DNA from 2 places in the Senegalimassilia faecalis genome. Region 1 is predicted to be linked to the other one. Evidence: riboswitches for the same ligand, from Rfam matches in the RefSeq annotation. Region 1 holds a riboswitch; the other holds the start of a gene.
What was found. A riboswitch is a leader RNA that binds a small molecule or an ion and turns the genes downstream of it on or off. The one in region 1 is predicted to bind FMN.
Positions count from the first base shown of each region.

Region 2: linked by a shared signal. The riboswitch ahead of ET524_RS09105 (ECF transporter S component) and the one ahead of ribD (bifunctional diaminohydroxyphosphoribosylaminopyrimidine deaminase/5-amino-6-(5-phosphoribosylamino)uracil reductase RibD) in region 1 are both predicted to bind FMN.

Region 1 covers NZ_SDPW01000001.1:622,019-625,506, reverse strand. Annotated here, with positions in the region: gene ribD (bifunctional diaminohydroxyphosphoribosylaminopyrimidine deaminase/5-amino-6-(5-phosphoribosylamino)uracil reductase RibD) at 1-1,243, opposite strand, end outside; FMN riboswitch at 1,422-1,605, opposite strand; gene ET524_RS02775 (coproporphyrinogen III oxidase family protein) at 1,811-3,151, opposite strand.
Region 2 covers NZ_SDPW01000001.1:2,184,570-2,188,057, forward strand. Annotated here, with positions in the region: gene infC (translation initiation factor IF-3) at 1-518, opposite strand, end outside; FMN riboswitch at 1,445-1,623, shown strand; gene ET524_RS09105 (ECF transporter S component) at 1,774-2,361, shown strand; gene ET524_RS09110 (energy-coupling factor transporter ATPase) at 2,424-3,488, shown strand, end outside.

The DNA of each region.
Region 1 (3,488 bases):
CCACGGCCTCGTTGACGGCGCCGGCTTCGAAGAACGCCGCCAACACGCCGGCGCCGCCTTCCACCAGCAGCGAGTCGATGCCGCAGCTTCCCAGCATGGCAAGCAGATGGGAAACGGAAACGCGTCCGGCAGCGTCGGGGGCAACGGAAAAAACCTCGACCCCTCTGCTGGCCAGGCGCTTTGCCTTCGCAGCCTCGGGCGATGCCTCATCGGCTACGGGTGCGCACGTTGCAACGATAAGCGGAGCGGCGCCCTCGCTGCACGAGCGAACCAGCGCGCAGTCTTCGGGAATGCGCAGGCGCGAGTCAAGCACCACGCGCACGGGTTGGCTGCCAGGTGTGTCGCGGCGGCAGGTCAGCAGCGGGTCGTCGGCAAGCACGGTGCCGATGCCTACGCAGATGGCGGCAAGCCTATGGCGCAGTTCGTGAACGTCAACGCGCGCTTCGGGGCCAGTGATCCAGCGCGCATCGCCTGACGCGCAAGCGATTTTACCGTCGGCGCTCATGGCCCATTTTGCCACCACGTACGGCGTTTTGTGCGTGATGAAGTGGAAGAACACGGAGTTGAGTTCGTCGCACGCAGCGCGCAGCACGTCTGCGTCCACGCGGATGCCGGCGGCGCGCAGCGCTTCGCAGCCTTTGCCGGCTACGAGCGGGTTTGGGTCGCGGCTGCCCACCACCACGCGCGCGATGCCCGCTGCGATAAGCGCTTCGGTGCACGGCGGCTGCTTGCCGGTATGGCAGCAGGGTTCCAGCGTCACATACGCCGTGGCGCCTTGCGCGCATCCGTGCGCCGGGTCGTCGGGGTTGGCCGGTTGGCCGCTTGCGCCTTGCCCGCTGCGCAGCGGGCAGTCGGCCAGCGCGTTGCGCTCGGCATGCGCCTGCCCGTAGCGCTCGTGCCAGCCTTCGCCGATAACGCGCCCTTCGCGCACGATGACGCAGCCTACCAGCGGGTTCGGGCTCGTCCAACCAGCGCCGCGCCACGCCAGCTCGATAGCGCGGCGCATGAAGCGCACGTCATCGGCGTCGTGCTCGCAGCCGGCGCCTGCGCTATTCGCGAACGTCGATGGCTTGCCGCGCGCATCGTCGGCATCCGCAGCGTTCGCGTGCGCGTTCTGCCCACTGCCGGGCGCACATGCGTTGCCCGGCTGCTGCGTCAGCCCATCGCAAGCGGATGCTGCCACGGCTTCGCCAGCTGCGCTTTCGTTTCCTTTCTGGGGTTGAGGTTTCGTTATGCCTGCCATGCGTGCCCTTTCTCTCGTAGCCACCCTGCGAGGTCCAGGCATGAAAAACGCCCGCAGGGAATCTGCGGGCGTAAACAAGCAACGATGAGGTGCCCGGCCGGCGAAGTGAGCGCCGTGGGCATCGTTTAGTCGCGGAAAACCGCGGCGCGCACGCGGCTTGCCGGCCGCATGCGTTCGTGCTCCTGTTCTTCCATCCGGACTGTAACCGTTGGTCCTGGACTTTCACCAGATCAGCCAAGCAAGTTGCAACCCGCCGCCGAAACGGCGTTTGCGCAACCTGCTCGGGTTGCGGACTTCGCGGTGGCGCCTGAGCGCTTCGCGTTACCGCCAGTGAGGAATTGCACCTCGCCCTGAACAGATATCTTGGTTAGGCAGTATAGGCCTGCCTGCGCGGCTGCGCAAGCAGAAAGTTTGCCCGCGTTTGCAAATCGCCCGCTGCGCGCACACGTCGCAAACGAAACCATCGACCGTTTCGCCAGCGCAAACGCTGCTGCCAATCATCATGCGGTAGCAACAAAAACGGCACCCAAACGGGTGCCGTTTCGCAGTAAGCGGTTGCTGCGAACGCTAGTCTAAGCAAGCGCTGCAGTTCGTTTCGTCGCCGAACAGCAGGTCGTGCTCGGGGCCGGAAAGCGCGTCGCGGGCCTGGTCGCGCAAGTTGTTCATGCCCGACAGGAACTGGCGATACAAAATGAGCGTCAGGTAGCGGCCCATGCACGTGAGCGTCAGCTCCTGCGCGTTGTCGGTCTCAAATGCGCGGTGCGCGCGGAAAAACGCCATTTCCGCAGGCAAAAGCGTTTCGATGCTCTGGCCGAACTGCTGCTTGAAGTCCTGCTTGTCCAGGCGCAGCTGATACAGGTGCAGCAGGAAGTAGTAGCGCGCCAGATCGCGCTTCGACATGATGCATTTACCCATGATGGACATGTGCCCGGCTTCGATGGCCTCGTTGTACTCCTGCAGGCTGAACGTGTTCACGTACAGCGCGCCGTTGAGGTGCGTGATCGAGCCGCTGCCGATGCCGGGGTATTCGTTGTAGGCCACCTGCAGCTCTTCGGCGTACAGGTTCGTGTCGTGACCGCCGTCGTGGTTTAGGCGGTTGAACGTCCAGATGGTGTCGCGGCTGAAAAACGGCTGGTCACCGCCGGTAAGCACGCCGTCAAGAATCTGGTAGTAGCGGTACTCGCGGTTGTAATCCATGTTGCCAAGCGACTTCTCCATCTTGCGCGTGGTGGCGCTGGAAACGTACAGTGGGCTGAACGTGGTCTGTCGCGCACCGCACGCCACGATCTTCTCCAGGTCGTCAAACAGGATGTCTTCAGTTTGATTCGGGAAGTTGAAGATCATGTCGACGTTGATGGAGTCGAAATATGGCGCCGCAAGCCCAATGCGCTCGAAAATCTCTTCGCCGCTGCCGTACTTCTTGTAACGATCCATCTGCTTGAGCAGGTCGTTATTGAAGCTTTGCACGCCCACGGACAGGCGTTGCACGCGGCCTTTCAGCTCAGAAAGCCACGGGTCGGTCAGGTGGTTCGGGTTCGTTTCCACGCCCACTTCCTTGATGTGGAAGTTGTCGCGGGCCAAGTCGATGGTCTCGCACAGCTCGTCAAGCAGGATGGTGGGGGTGCCGCCGCCGAAGTACAGCGTTTCGAAATCCCAGCCGCGTTCTTTGAGCATCATCATCTCGCGGCGCAAGTTCTTGAAGTACGTGCGGGCGATGTCCTCGTGGAACACGTAGCGGTTGAAGCTGCAGTACGGGCACAGGACCTGGCAAAACGGCACGTGCAGGTACAGCATGTACTTCATGCCCGGTTTCGGGTTGGGGAAGAATCTCTCGTCAGTCGGCTGAAGGTCGAGATGACGCTTGGTCATCTCCTTGACCAGGTTCGTCAAAAATCGTTCGGAAAGCATGAGCGCCCCTTACGCGTCGTCGCTTTGTATTCGGTGAAAGACCATTCTAGCCATTCGAGCGGAAAAGCAAGGTTACGGTAAAGTAAACGAAAACGACGAACACAATTGCGCTCGCCGATGCTTACGCGCCGTCTGCGGGTGACGTCTAAACCGTTCGCCGATGTCAAGCTGACGAAAGCTTGATGGGCTTCGGCTGCAGCTAGTCATGTGCGGCGCGGTTTTGCCCAATCAGGCGAGGTTATTCGCGTTGCTTTCGGCGTTCTTGCGGCGGTTTTGCATGCCGGCGAGGCGGGGTTTCGCGAAAGCCTACCCTTTCTCTTCCAGGCCAAAATGCGGT
Region 2 (3,488 bases), 1.6 Mb from region 1:
CGGCCTTCCATCTTCGGCTGGCTTTCGATGACCGCAATGTCTTTGAGGTCGTCGGCCAGGCGCTCCAGAATGGTCAGGCCCTGTTCCGGGTGCGCCATTTCGCGGCCGCGGAACATGATGGTGATCTTGACCTTGTTGCCCGCGGAGAGGAAGCGAAGCACGTGCTTCTTCTTCGTGGTGTAGTCCCCGATGTCGATTTTCGGGCGGAACTTCATTTCCTTGGTCTCGATCTTGCTTTGGTTCTTGCGAGCCTGCTTCGCCTTGATGGCTTGATCGTACTTGAACTTGCCGTAATCCATGATGCGGCACACGGGCGGTTCCGCATTCGGGGCGATTTCCACAAGGTCAAGCCCCTGGTCGTCAGCAACGCGCTGCGCCTGGGCAACCGGGTAGATACCCAATTGCGTACCGTCGAACCCGATCAGGCGGCACTCGCGCACCGTGATCTGTTCGTTGAGCCTAGGCTCCTGAGCAGCTATCGCACTCACCTTCCTTCCTTGCATGCGATTGCATGGCATAAAAAAACCCACAGCTTAAAAGCGTGCGGGCAGTATGAACTATCCGAGTTCGGTATTCATAGAACCCATCAGCAGCTTAAAAGCGCCGAACTAGGTGGGAGGCACATGCCCCCGCTTGTTAACAGCCCGTTCATTATAGCGCGAACCGCCCAACGCGCAAGAGTGAATTTTTCCTTGCGCGCCAGCGTCCACAAGGCGGACACATGCCGGCACCCATCCGCCATCGAGTGCTGAGGGGGTCCTGACTGCAGCGCAATGTTTCGGCGCTAGACGCGTTTTCGGTTGATTTCTTTCCGTTTTAGACACATTTTTGGCATCTTACTTTCCGAGTTAGACACAAACCCCAGGTCATAAGCGTGGCGAGAGGAGCGCGTTTTAGACGCGTGGCACGTTTTGGGACTTTCCGAGCCTTCGTACATTTCGCGGCGATTTTTTGGCACGATTTCGAACTTTCCGAATGTTGCCACATTGCGAATTCGCCGCAGAGGGCCACGTGGGGCACGATTTCGAACTTTCCGAATCTAGCGAAGTTGCAAGAGATTCGGAAAGTTCCGTTTCGTGCCAAAACGGAACGCTTTAGCAACCGAAGGCTCGGAAAGTTCGAAATCGTGCCGCAACCGGGCGAGAAACGGCGAGCGGCGAGCCATCGATAGCCGGCAAGGCGGAAGAGAGGCAAGTAGGGGCGGCAACTAGCCGGGCGGGAGATAGCGGGCGGCAAGCTGCTAGCGACCGGCAAGGCGAGCGGCAGCCAGAGGCACACCGCGGACGACCAACAACCGAAAAGCAACGGACAACGTAGCGACCCTAGCGGTTAGCCAGCCAAGCGGGCGAACGGCATTTCCTATGGTTCGCGGGAATTCATTTGCGAAATCTGCCGATTGGACGGTTGCGCTTGTTTGTGGGGCGTACTACACTAGCGCCAATGAATTCTGTTTCAGGGCGAGGCGCAAATCCTCACTGGCGGTAACCAGAAGCGCCTGTTTGCGGCATGCAAGCGGCGGGCTGGAAGTCCGCGACCCTGTGCGTTGCAGGCAGCTGTACACGCAAGGCTGACCCGGTGCGAATCCGGGACCAACGGTGACAGTCCGGATGGAAGAGGCAGAGTTCGCGATGCGCATCGCGCGGCCGGCGGCCGCGGCGATTTCACGTTGAGCGAATACAAGCCCGTATGGAAGGAATTCATACGGGCTTGTTCTTTTCCGCGAAGCAAAGGGCATCCCCGCCAGGACGCGCTTCGCAGAAAAGAGGCTTCACCATGTCGCAGGTAACCACCGCCGGAGCAATCAAGAACACGAACCGCTGGTCAACTCGCCAGCTGGTTACCATGGCGCTGATGTGCGCCATCGCCGCGCTGTTCTCGTTCGTGCAAATTCCCATCCTGCCCGCCGCGCCGTTTCTGACGTACGACCCCTCGCTCATGCCCGCCATGGTGTGCGGCTTCGCGTTCGGGCCGGGCGCCGGCTTTGCCGTGGGCGCCGTGGCCGCCGTCATCCACGGCCTGATCTTGGGCGAATGGGTGGGCAGCCTGATGAACATCTGCGCCACGCTGTTCTTCGTGGTGCCCGCCGCCGCCATCTACGCGCGCAAGCACACGTTCGCCGGCGCAATCGCGGGCCTGCTGGTGGGCTGCGTCATTGCCACCGCGGGCGCCGTGCTGACGAACCTGACCATCGGCGTGTGGTTCTGGTACGGCAGCGCCGACGCCATCATGCCGCTGATGCTTCCCGCCGTGGTGCCGTTCAACCTTATTAAGACCGTGCTGAACTCCGCGCTGACACTAGTGGTGTACAAGGCCATCTCCAACTTGATCACCCCGAAGAAAGACCAGGTGAAGGGCCGCTAAGGCTTTGCGTGCCCGCCGCGCCCTACTTCCCGCAGCACGAAAGGATTCGGTGACCTGCCGAAATGATTGATATCGACAACGTTCGCTTCACGTATGATGGCGTGCATTTCGCGCTTGACGGCGTGAGCGCGCACGTGGAAACCGGCGAGTTTTTGTGCATCCTGGGCGGCAACGGATCGGGCAAGTCGACGCTAGCGAAGCACCTGAACGCGCTGCTGGTGCCCGACGAAGGGCGTGTGATGGTAGACGGCATGGATACCGCCGACGCCGAGTGCACGTATGCGGTGCGCAAAACGTGCGGCATGGTGTTTCAAAACCCCGACGATCAGCTGGTGGCGTCGCTGGTGGAAGACGACGTGGCCTTCGGCCCCGAAAACCTGGGTATCCCCACGCCTGAGCTGCGCGAACGCGTGACGCAGGCGCTTGAGGACGTGGGGCTTTCCGGCTTTGAGCGCCACGAGACGCACGCGCTGTCCGGCGGACAGAAGCAGCGCGTGGCCATTGCCGGCGTGCTGGCCATGAATCCGTCGGTGCTGGTGCTTGACGAGGCGTCGGCTATGCTGGACCCGCGCGGGCGCGCGGGCCTGATGCGCGTATGCCACGAGCTGCATGAGCGCGGCATGACCATCGTCATGATCACGCACTTCATGGAAGAGGCGGCGCAGGCCGACCGCGTCATCGTGATGGAGCGCGGGCACGTGGCGCTTGAGGGCACGCCCGACGAAGTGCTTTTGCAGGCCGATGCGCTTGATCATTTGAACCTGGACGTGCCGTTCGCGGCGCGGCTTTCGCTTGACGCGCGCCGCGCGGGCGTGAACGTGGCACCGACGGTGAATGCCGACGAGCTGGCTCAGCGCGTGCTGGCGCTAGCGGGCGCGGGCGCACAGGTCACTGCTGCGGCGAATGGCGCTTCCGCCCCCGCAGCCCAGCCGGTTGCTGCGGCGGAAGACCCGCAAGAAGGTGCCGGGAGTTCGCAAGCGGAAGGCGCAAGCGGCAACGGCAGCAACGCCTTGCCCACCCAAGAAGCTGCGACGCGAACGCCTGCGAGCTTTTCCGCTTCCGCAGGCATAGACGCCACGGGCTCGCAGACGGGCAGCGAAAACGACAACGGCGACCTCTTCCCCACT